3 regions of the Streptomyces sp. NPDC005775 genome follow, and region 2 is predicted to be linked to each of the others. Evidence: riboswitches for the same ligand, from Rfam matches in the RefSeq annotation. Region 2 holds a riboswitch; each other region holds the start of a gene.
What was found. Region 2 has a riboswitch for cyclic di-AMP ahead of ACFYPA_RS22000 (C40 family peptidase). Riboswitches for the same ligand answer to the same signal wherever they lie in the genome.
Positions count from the first base shown of each region.

Region 1: linked by a shared signal. The riboswitch ahead of ACFYPA_RS19665 (M23 family metallopeptidase) and the one ahead of ACFYPA_RS22000 (C40 family peptidase) in region 2 are both predicted to bind cyclic di-AMP.
Region 3: linked by a shared signal. The riboswitch ahead of ACFYPA_RS02930 (peptidoglycan DD-metalloendopeptidase family protein) and the one ahead of ACFYPA_RS22000 (C40 family peptidase) in region 2 are both predicted to bind cyclic di-AMP.

Region 1 covers NZ_JBIAIU010000008.1:22,108-25,853, reverse strand. Annotated here, with positions in the region: gene ACFYPA_RS19670 (PP2C family protein-serine/threonine phosphatase) at 1-911, shown strand, start outside; cyclic di-AMP (ydaO/yuaA leader) riboswitch at 1,184-1,338, shown strand; gene ACFYPA_RS19665 (M23 family metallopeptidase) at 1,350-2,513, shown strand; gene ACFYPA_RS19660 (aldo/keto reductase) at 2,792-3,736, shown strand.
Region 2 covers NZ_JBIAIU010000009.1:237,805-241,550, forward strand. Annotated here, with positions in the region: gene ACFYPA_RS21990 (ATP-dependent Clp protease proteolytic subunit) at 4-639, shown strand; gene ACFYPA_RS21995 (hypothetical protein) at 647-955, shown strand; cyclic di-AMP (ydaO/yuaA leader) riboswitch at 1,260-1,455, shown strand; gene ACFYPA_RS22000 (C40 family peptidase) at 1,459-1,932, shown strand; gene ACFYPA_RS22005 (ATP-binding protein) at 2,132-2,563, opposite strand; gene ACFYPA_RS22010 (helix-turn-helix domain-containing protein) at 2,773-3,633, shown strand; gene ACFYPA_RS22015 (DUF397 domain-containing protein) at 3,659-3,746, shown strand, end outside.
Region 3 covers NZ_JBIAIU010000001.1:657,818-661,563, forward strand. Annotated here, with positions in the region: gene ACFYPA_RS02925 (SGNH/GDSL hydrolase family protein) at 1-478, opposite strand, end outside; gene ACFYPA_RS02930 (peptidoglycan DD-metalloendopeptidase family protein) at 671-1,621, opposite strand; cyclic di-AMP (ydaO/yuaA leader) riboswitch at 1,625-1,779, opposite strand; gene ACFYPA_RS02935 (tyrosine-protein phosphatase) at 2,291-3,097, shown strand; gene ACFYPA_RS02940 (DUF6126 family protein) at 3,173-3,349, opposite strand; gene ACFYPA_RS02945 (XRE family transcriptional regulator) at 3,398-3,746, opposite strand, start outside.

The sequences.
Region 1 (3,746 bases), on a different contig from region 2:
CCCTGTTCCAGGTCGTGCCCGTCATCGAACTGCTCACCGTCCTCACCGTCTCCGTGCTCGCCGTCGTGATCAACGGGGTGGTGCGCCGGAGCAACGAGCAACTGGCCTCGGCACGCGTCATCGCGGAGACGGCCATGCGGGCCGTGCTGCCGACCCCGTCCGAGCGGATCGGCGGGCTGCATGTGGCGGCCCGGTACGAGGCGGCCCAGGCGGACGAGTTCGTCGGCGGTGACCTGTTCTCGGTTACGGACACCCCGCGGGGCGTGCGGCTGGTGGTCGGGGACGTGCGGGGCAAGGGGCTGGACGCCGTCGAGGCGGTGGCGGTGGTCATCGGTGCCTTCCGGGAGGCCGCCGAGGAGGCGGAGACCCTGGAGGATGTGGCGCGGCGACTGGAGCGCGCACTGGCGCGGGAGTCGAGCCGGCGTGGCGGCCTCGACGCGGTCGAGGGCTTCGTCACCGCCGTGCTCGCGGAGATTCCGCCGGGTGAGTCCAGGGTGCGGATCGTCAACCGCGGCCACCCGGACCCGTTGCTGCTGCACTCGGACGGGGCGCTGGAGGTGCTCGGGCCGTCGCTGCCCGCGCTGCCGCTGGGGATGGACCTGGGGGTGTGGCCGGACCGGGCGGACGAGTGGGACCTGCCCGCCGGCGCGACGCTCCTCCTCTACACGGACGGCCTCTCCGAGGCCCGCGACGCCGGAGGGGTTTTCTACGACCCTGCCGAGCGGTTGCGGGGGCGGATCTTCCCGGGGCCGGAGGAGCTCCTCTCCGCGCTGACCGATGACGTGCGCCTGCACACGGGGGGCGAGTCGACGGACGACATGGCGCTCCTCGCGGTCGCCCGTCCCGCCGAGGGGCAGCCGGACCGGCGCAGAACCGTGAAGATCGTCGGACTCGGGGGCGGCGGCGGGTGAGCCCGGCGCCGGAGCGGGCCGGGAACGAGCGGTTGACGCCGATGCCACCGTCCGTAATCGAAGGGCACCCCTCCGCATAACGATTGACGCAACGTCAGAAAATGGGTACCGGATGAGGGGCGATCAACTCGCCCGATTCCACCCGGTTGTGTCCCGTAAAGTCCAGGCCAAAGACGTGAACGATCAGTGGGAACGGCTTGGAATCGGACCCCGGTGTCTATTAACGTTCGATAACGCAGCGCGGTTGTCCCAGCCGCCGTCAGTGGCGGCACCGTGCGCGAGCGCCGAATTCCGCAAGGGAACCGGGGAACCACCTACATGGGGTGAATCGGGCATCTCTGTCTTGTTCGTGAGACGGAGGCACCCGTAGGAGACCTTCCTGCTCCGAACCCGTCAGCTAACCCGGTAGGCGAGAAGGAAGGAAAGGAGTGCGCCCCCGTGGCGTCCAACAAGCCTGCCCCCGAAGCTCCCTCCCGGTTCGGGTCCGAGTACGTCGATGACTTCGCGACCCGGCCCGCCACCGCTTTCGGTACGGAGTACGGGGCCGACTACGCGACCGACTACGGGACCGATCGGGGCAGCGACTTCGGCAACGACTTCCGCGCCGACGAGACCGGGCCCGAGCGGGCCTGGGAGGAATGGAACCCCACCGAGGAGTCCGTCCGCCCCGTCCGCGGCAAGCACCGCGTCGCCAAGCAGCGCAATGGTCTGGCCCGTAGCTCCACCGTCCTCGGCGTCGGCGTCATCGCGGCCGTCGGTGCGGGTGGCATGGCCACCGCCCAGAGCAAGCCGCCGGTCTCCATCTCCCTTCCCGATTCCATCGCGGACAACCTTCCCGACGCCAAGTCCCTCCCCGGCGTCGGCGCACTGTTCTCGGGCGGGTCCGAGGCCGAGGCCCAGGAGGCCGTGGTTGCCTCAGCCCCGCTGACGACCGCCGGCATCACCACCGCCGAGGCCGAGCAGGGCTCCACCGACGCGGGTGAGGCGCTCCGCGCCCGCATCCTCCAGCAGGCCGAGCAGCAGCAGGACGCGGCCGACGCCGAGGTCAAGGCGGCAGCGGAGACGGCCGCCGCCGAGAAGGCGGCCGCCGAGGCGAAGAAGCAGCAGGACGCCGCCGAGGCCAAGATCGCCGCAGAGAAGAAGAAGGCGGCGGAGGAGGCGGCGAAGAAGGCGGAGGCACTGCGCCTCGCCAAGCTCGCCGCCAGCTACGCCATCCCCACCTCCTCGTACACGATCACTTCGACCTTCGGCGAAGCCGGATCGATGTGGTCCTCCGGCTACCACACGGGCCTCGACTTCGCGGCGCCGACGGGTACGCCGATCAAGGCGATCCACAGCGGCACGGTCAAGTCGGCCGGCTACTCGGGTTCCTACGGCTACCGCACGGTCCTGGAGCTGGAGGACGGCACGGAACTGTGGTTCTGCCACCAGTCCTCGATGGATGTCAGCATCGGCCAGAAGGTCACCACCGGTGACACCATCGGACGCGTCGGCGCGACCGGCAACGTGACCGGACCGCACCTCCACCTGGAGGTCCACACCGCGGACGGCACCGGCATCGACCCGATGGCCTGGCTGCGCGCCCGGGGCCTCACGGTCTGAGACCGTTCCCCCGCCGGATTCCCGGCCCCTGAAACCCCGGCAGCCCTGACGCTCACCCCCCGACGTCAGGGCTGCCGGTCTGTTCCCGTTGGTACGTCGCGGCCGTCCGTACGTGCCCGCCCGTCTGTACGCGGCGCTCGTTCCTACGTCGCGGCCGTCCGTACGCGGCGCTCGTTCCTACGTCGCGGCCGTCCGTACGCGGCGCCCGTTCGTACGTCGCGGCCGTTCAGATGTACGGGCCACGGAATAGTGGAGCCGGTGGAAGCGGTTATTCCCCCATGACTTCTCTCCGCAAGCTCGGCTCGTCGAGCCTTCAGGTCTTCCCCCTCGCCCTCGGGGGCAACGTCTTCGGCTGGACCGCCGACGAGGCACAGTCCTTCGCCGTCCTCGACGCCTACGTGGCGGCCGGCGGCAACTTCGTCGACACCGCCGACGCCTACTCGGCCTGGGTCCCCGGCAACGAGGGCGGCGAGTCCGAGACCCTCATCGGCAAGTGGCTCGCCGCGCGCGGCAACCGCTCCGACATCGTCGTGGCCACCAAGGCCGGCGCCCACCCCGCGTACAAGGGGCTCTCCGCCCCCACCATCAAGGCCGCCGCCGAGGAGTCGCTGCGCCGGCTCGACACCGACCACATCGATCTGTATTACACGCACTTCGACGACGAGACGGTCCCGGTCGAGGAGATCATCACCGCCCTCGACCAGCTGGTGAAGGAGGGCAAGGTCCGCGAGATCGCCGCTTCCAACATCAGCCCGCAGCGGCTGCGCGCCTCGCTGGACTTCTCGGAGCGCGAAGGGCTCGCCCGTTACGTGGCCCTGCAGCCGCACTACAACCTCGTCTCCCGGGACACGTACGAGGGCGAGCTCCAGGACACCGCCGCCGACGCCGGGCTCGCGGCCGTCCCGTACTACGCCCTCGCCTCCGGGTTCCTCACCGGCAAGTACCGCCCGGGTACGGCCGTGGAGAGCGCCCGGGCCGGCAGCGCGGGCACGCACCTGGAGTCGGAGCGCGGCCGGAAGGTGCTTGCCGCGCTCGACAGGGTGGCCCAGGAGCGGGATGCGGAGGTCGCGACCGTGGCGCTGGCGTGGCTGGCCGCGCGGCCGACCGTCGTCGCGCCGATCGCCTCCGCCCGTACCGTCGAGCAGCTTCCCGCGCTGGTGGCCGTCGCCGGTCTGCGGCTCACGGACCAGGAGCTGGCGGCCCTCACCGAGGCTTCCGCCTGAGCCGCGCGCC
Region 2 (3,746 bases):
GCCATGTACCGCCCCGCCGCCCGCCACGTACTGCCTGAGTTCACGGAGCGCACGTCCCAGGGGACCCGCACGCTCGATCCCTACTCCAAGCTGCTGGCCGAACGGGTCGTGTTCCTCGGGACGCCCGTCGACGACACGGCGGCCACCGATCTGGTCGCCCAGTTCATGTACCTGGAGCACGACGCTCCCGACCGGCCCATCTCCCTTTACATCAACTCCCCCGGCGGCTCGTTCGGCGCCATGACCGCCGTCTACGACACGATGGCGTTCCTCACCTGCGAGGTGGAGACCTTCTGCCTCGGCCAGGCCGTGGCCGGTGCGGCCGTGCTGCTCGCGGCGGGAGCCCCGGGCAGACGGCACGCCCTGCCGGGTGCCCGCGTGATGGTGCGCCAGCCGGAACTCGCGGAGCCGGTGCGGGGGCAGCCGTCGGACCTGGAGATCGAGGCGCGGGAACTGGCCCGCATGCGCGAGACCCTGACCGGCATGCTGGCCCGTCACACCGGCCGCTCCGCCGCACAGATCACCGCCGACACCGAGCGCGACCTCATCCTCGACGCCGAGGGCGCCAAGGACTACGGACTGGTCGACCACATCGTCCAGAACCGGGGACCTCTGCCGCCGTCACACTCGGCGCGGTGAAATCACCATGCCGTCGCCCGAGTTCGCGCCGCTGCCCGCCCTGACCCGCGCGGAGGGCGAGTTCATCGACCGCTACCTGCAAGTCCTCGACCAGGTGGGCCGGATCAATCCGGTCCACGGCGGCGACACCTACGGCGCCCTGCGCGCCGCTCAGGCACTGGCCTCGTACTCGGCCGCGCTGCGGGACGCGCTCGCGCTGATGCACGAGCGGGGTGAATCCCGGATCCACGCCGTCACGTTGACCCGGGCGCTGCGCGTACTGGACGGCGAACGGCGCTCCGGGCGGGTCACCGTCCCGCCCGACCCGCCGAGTTGATCAGCCCACCGGGTCGACACGCCCGACGCGTCGACCGATTTTCCTCGCTCGTTCGGCGTAGACGTTACTTCTCACGAGGGACAACTCGATTTGCGCTCTCAAGGGGACTCCTGGGTGAGATCTTCCGTTCCGTCGCTGGTGCGGCACCGCACGCGAGGGGCTGACTGCGGCCCGAAAAGCCCTATTCACACCTGAACGGGCGAAACGTGACGAGTGTCACATATAGCCGTTTCGCCTCGGAAATCGGGCACTGGGTGAGTCAAGATCCCTGGGACGACAAGCCCCCGCCACCGCGGCGGGGCGGTCCGGGCGGACGCCGAGTCCTGCCGCTGTCCGGATGCCTGGTCGACAGGAGTGGATCGGCAGGAGTGGAGGACCCAAGCACAACGGGCTGACCGGATTTCCGGTTGGCCCTCGGGGTGAAGCCGCATCTGCGGCCGGGCGACTTCGCCGGCCCGAACCCGACAGGTCATCCTTCACAGGCGGCTGACGAAGGGTTGCGCATGACTGCGCAGGTTCATGTCCCGTCTCTGCTTGCCCGGGCCACGACGGCCTCGGTGATGACGCTCGCCGCCGTCGGCGGCACGTTGTTCGTTCCCGGCGCCGTGAGCGACGCCCAGGCCGCGACCCATTCGATGAAGGCGCTCAACATCGCCGCGTCGAAGAAGGGGGCACCCTACCGGTGGGGCGCCACCGGACCCAGCCGCTTCGACTGTTCCGGGCTGACGCTGTACTCGTTCAAGAAGGCCGGCAAGAAGCTCCCGCGCACGGCCCAGCAGCAGTACAACAAGACCCGCCACATCTCGTCGTCCAAGCGGCAACGCGGCGATCTGGTCTTCTTCCACTCCGGCCGCAGCATCTACCACGTGGGCATCTACGCGGGCAGCGGCAAGATCTGGCACTCACCCAAGACCGGGGCCGTGGTCCGCCTGGAGAAGATCTGGACGAAGAGCGTCTACTACGGGCGGGTCCGTTGAGCCCGCTGTCCGGCCCACACTGCCGCACCGGCGCCGCAGCGGGCCCGTCACCCCCCAGCCGCCCGCACACGGGAGCGGGCGACCGGTCCAGGGCTCCGGCGCGCGGACCCGGGCCGGCCACAGGCCGGGGCGGCTCTCCGGCGCGCGGATCCGGGGCCGGCCACGTCACCTCGGTGAACGGCCGGCGCGGTGGCGCGCGTCAGTGCTGAGCGGGTACGTGCCAGGGCAGCGCGATCCAGACGGTCTTCCCGCCGTCCGCGGTCGGGGTGACGGTCAGCCGGCCCCCGTACTCCTTGGCCAGCGAGCGGATGATCACCATGCCGCGGCCGTTGTCCTGCTGCACGGCCGCCGGGAGCCTCTGGGGCCAGCGTGGGTGACTGTCCGTCACCCCGAGGCGCAGCTGTTCCTCCCGCTCCAGCCGTAGGTCCACGGTGAAGGTGGGTGACTGCCCGAAGGTGTGCTGGACCGCGTTGGTCGCGAGCTCCGACACGATGAGCCGGACCGTGTCGCCCGTGTCCGTGCCGTCGGGCAGCCCCCATTCGGCCAGCACCCGGGCGACGTACCGCCGGGCTGCGGAGACCGAGACCGGCTCGCTCGGCAGAGTGACGCGTGCTTCTTGATGGTCCGCCATGGCGAGCCGTCCCTTTCCCACCCGGAAGCGACCCCGCGATCGATGGTCCGGGTTGTGCTTCGCGCCAGATTGCCACTGATGCTGCCCTCTGTAACGACGATCCACCAAGATATGCATATATCTGTCGCTCGAAGCGGTGAACTCTGCCCCGGTTGCCCCGCAGGGGGGCCACACTGTCCGCTCGACGGAGAGTGGGAGGGAGGCACCACATGCAGCACGGCCCTGCGGTGCGACGCCGCAAGCTCGGGGAGGAGCTGCGGAGTCTGCGCCATGCGTCGGGACTCACGAGCCGGGACGCGGCCCGCCTGCTGGGATGGCACCAGTCGAAGGTGAGCCGGATCGAGACCGGCGTGAGCGGAGTACAGCCCGGTGATGTGACCCGGCTGCTCGACGCGTACGGCACGGACGACCCGAAGCTGCGCGAGGTCCTTGAGGCGCTCGCGGGTTCGGCGGGCGGCGGGGGCGCGGGATGGTGGCACGCGTACCGCGGCCTGATCCCGCCGCAGTACCGCGACTTCATCAGTCTGGAGTCACAGGCGCGCACGGCCCGCACCCTGGAGACATCGGTGGTGCCGGGTCTGCTGCAGACCGCCGATTACGCCCGCGCGGTGACCCGGGCCTCGCTCGACGGGCTGCCCGTCGGACAGCTGGACTCGCTGGTGAAGGTGCGGCTGGCACGGCAGGGGGTCCTGCGGAGTGATCCCCCGCTGAGGCTGAGCGCGGTGCTGGACGAGGCGGTGCTGCGGCGGGAGGTCGGCGGCCGGCGGGTGATGCGGGAGCAACTGCGCCACCTCAGCCGGGTAGCTCAACTACCCCATGTGCGCATTCAGTTGCTGCCGTTCTCGGTCGGTGGCTATGTGGGCCTCACCGGACCTTTCGTTATCTTCTCTTTTCCGCACACTTCTGATCTGGATGTGGTCGTTCTTGACCATTTGATGAGTAGCCTCTACCTGGAGCGGAAAGAAGACCTCGAGGCGTACAGCTCGGCCTTCCGCACTCTGCAGGCACACGCGCTGTCGCCGGAGCACTCGTTGGACCTGATCGCCGCAATCGACCGCGGCGGTCAGTGACCCCGGACTGCCCGAGGGGGGCGTCATGTCGGATTGCCTCGCACAGCACGCGTTACGTTGGCGGCGCAGCAGCCGCAGCACGGGAATGAACAACTGCGTGGAGGCCGCGCCGT
Region 3 (3,746 bases), on a different contig from region 2:
TCTTGCCGCGCAGATGCCGCAGCACGGGAACGTTGCGGGTGTCGAAGCCGGTGGTGACCATGACGGTGCCCACCGACCGGGTCAGATCGGCCACGGCGCGCTCGAAGCGCTCGGCCACGGCGTCGGGATCGGAGCCCGGCCGGATGATGTCGTTGCCGCCGGCGCAGAAGCTCACCAGGTCCGGGGCGAGTTCCTTGGCGCGCGGTACCTGCTCCTCGACGATCTGGTCGAGGAGGCGTCCTCGTACGGCGAGATTGGCGTACCGGAAGTTCCCGTGAGCGGTGCCTGTCGCCGCGCCGAGGTCCGGGAGCTGGTCCGCGAGGAGTACCGCGAACCGGTCCGCCCAGCCGACGAAGGTTCCGTCCGGACCGGGGTCACCGACTCCCTCGGTGAAACTGTCGCCGATCGCCGCGTACGACCCGATGGCGCCCCGTTGGTTGTTGACGCCCTGATGGATGTTGTTCGAATCGTCTGCCACAAGGGCATATCCTGCACCGCCGAATGTGACCTACGCGACCGTAATACGGGGTTGACGGGTGGTGAGATAGACCACCCAGTCAGTTTTTGGTAAAGGGGGAATAAGCAGAGGGACGGTGCGCCGCCGCGCACCGTCCCTCTATGCATTGCTCAGGTCCGGTTCACCGGACCGGTGTTGCCCCTGCTGCCCGGATCAGACGTTGATCCCGTGCGACGCCAGGTAGGCGATGGGGTCGATGTCCGAGCCGTACGCCGGACCCGTGCGGACCTCGAAGTGGAGGTGCGGGCCGGTGGCGTTGCCGGTGGAGCCGGACAGGCCGACCTGCTGGCCCGCGGTCACGGTCTGGCCGGCCGAGACGGAGAGCGAGGACATGTGGCCGTACTGCGAGTAGTGGCCGTCGGCGTGCTTGATGACGACCTCGTTGCCGTACGCGCCGCCCCAGCCGGCGGTGACGACGGTGCCGGAGGTGATCGCCTTCACGCTCGTGCCGGTGGACACGGGGAAGTCGATGCCGGTGTGGCTGCCGCTGGACCAGTTGGAACCGGAGGCGCGGTAGGCGGTGGTGTGGTTGCCCGGGACCGGGTGGACGTAACCGGAGTCGCTGCTCTGGGCGGCCGGCGCCGAGGTCTCCTCGGACGACGAGGCGTCGGAGGAGGACGACGACGAGTCCGACGTCGTGGACGCCTTCGTCCCGGTCGTGGCCGGGGCCTTGGACGGGGCCTTCGACGGGGTGGTGGAGCCCGTGGAGGTGGTCGAGGCGTGGCCCCAGGCCTTGCCGCCGAGGGTCAGCTTCATGCCCGGGAAGATCAGGCTCGGGTCGTCGCCGACGACCTTGCGGTTGTCCTGGTACAGCTTCTCCCAGCCGCCCTTGAGCTTGTGCTCGGCAGCGATCTTCGACAGGTAGTCGCCGGAGACCACGGAGTACGTCTTGGAACCGGCCTGCTTCTGCGCCACCGGCTTGGCCGGGGTGGCGTGCGTGGCGGCGGCCGACTGCGAGGTGGCGGGAGCGGCCTGCTCCGCGGCGTTGGCACCGGTGGCGCCGAGCAGCGGCAGCGCGATGACGGCTCCACCGGCACTCGCGACGACGACGCCACGGGCGATGGTGCTGGACTTGGGACGGCGGTGCTTACCCGATATGGGCATGAAGGTTTCCCTCTCCGGCGCCTGCGAGGTGAGCTGTCGGGTTCGGACTGGAGATGTCCGGTCGCGACTGGCGCGACTTCACCCCGAGCCGGCCGGATTCCCGGTCGGCGGCTTACCTGGTTCCCCCGCTCCTGCCACGCGGTGAGTGAGTGCGAATTCCGGGCGGCGGCAGGATTAGGCGGTCCGTCCGGATTGCAGCGAACGTAAGCGAGCCGGGACGGCGGAAACAAGCCACGGGTTCCGTGCGGGATTCCGCTTCGGAAAATCGGCGAGGAATTCCGGTCACACTCCGTGGATTACTGATCTTGGCTTTCCGCACCGTGCACGGAATACCCCCACGCCCCGCCGCCACACACCGTCACGGATATGATCCCGCTCACGAGCGGTCGATCATCTCCCGCACAACCGGGGCATGTTCAGCCAAAGGCCCCAATACGGACATGTCATGCCCATCGCCCCATCGCGACGAGACATCCGGGACGGCCGGCTCACGCTTCCGGCGCGCCGACCTGTCGGACGGGCCCGAAGGGCGGGCATGCGCGCGGGCCCGAAGTGCGGACCCGAAGTACGGGCATGACCAAGATGGTTGCCCGAGGAATCAATGTCGTATCGTCACGAGAGTGGACCCGCGGGCGACACGCGCCCCCGGCAGAGCCTCCAGGAGTGACCGTGACGCAGCAGCTGCCGCAGACCCCGCCGACGGAGCCCCAGCTGGCAGGTGTCCGCAATTTCCGTGATGTGGGCGGCCTGCCCACCTCGGACGGGCGCCGCGTGCGGTACGGGCGGCTCTACCGCAGTGGCCACCTGGCGCACGCCACCGCCGAGGACGCCGCGTTCCTCACCGGTCTCGGCCTGCACACCGTCTTCGACTTCCGCAACGTGGCCGACCACAAGCTGGACGGCCTGGACGTGGAGCTGCCGGGCGTGCGCAATGTGAGCATCCCACTCAGTGACCCGGCGGACGGTGCCGAGTTCTGGCGGATGGTGCGCGACGGCGACATGGACGAGCTGCGGTCGATCCTGGCCGACGGCAAGGGGTCCCGCCGCATGATCGCTTCCTATCGCCGGACCATCCTGGACCGCACGGCCGAGCACAGCCGGGTCCTGCACGCTCTGGCCGAGGACAGCATGCCGGCGCTGATGCACTGCGCCGCGGGAAAGGACCGCGCGGGTCTCTCGATCGCGGTGTCCCTGCTCGCCGTCGGCGTCGAGCGCGAGGCCATCGAGGCCGACTACCTCAAGTCGAACGACGCGCACCGCCGCTACAGGATCCGCCGCAGCGACACCTCCGCCGCCGGAATGTCGCCCGAGGTGATGGAACTGCTCAATCCGCTCTTCGGCGCCCACCCCGACTACCTGGCGGCCGCCTTCACCACCATCGACGAGACCTGGGGCACGACCGACCGCTACCTCTCCGAGGGCCTCAGGATCACCCCGGAGACACGGGAGCGGCTGCGCGAGCGCCTGCTCGACTAGGGCCTTTCGTCTGGCTGGATCGGGCCGCCCCCGGGCCTGATCGCGCGGGAGGCGTCCTCGACCATCACCCGCCGGCTACTGGTTGTGCATCCCGACGGCGAACAGCAGATAGAGGAAGCCCGCGATGATGTGCCCGGCCACCAGGTAGGCGAAGAGCCTGATGACGAGCCCGCGGGGCATCTTCTTCTCCTGCGGGTCGTAGTTCTTGGGCCGGCCCGGGCCGAACGGGTCGTAGTCCTCGGAATCGGTCATGACAGGTCCTCTCTGGCGACCGGCGGGGCCGGTGGCGGGGACGGAGCTTCAGCGACGGTGGATCCCGCTGCCGAGGCACAGCTCGGCGGCGGGGCTCTGCAGCAGGGTGTGGACGAAGAGCAGCTCGGCACCGTCACGGTCCAGGGCCGCGAGCCGGTGCGGGGTGAGCGAGTCGAAGTGCGCGCTGTCACCGGGAGCGAGGTCGTGGACCGTCTCCCCGAGAGTCACCCTGAGGTGCCCCGCCAGGACGTACAGCCACTCCTCGCCGGGGTGGACGCGCACCAGGTCGCCCTGGGCGCCGTGCGGCACCCGGACGCGCAGGGCCTGCATCGCCCGCCCCGGACCGCCGGCCTGCTGGTACATCCAGCCGTCGGCCTCGGCACCCTCGAACCGGCGG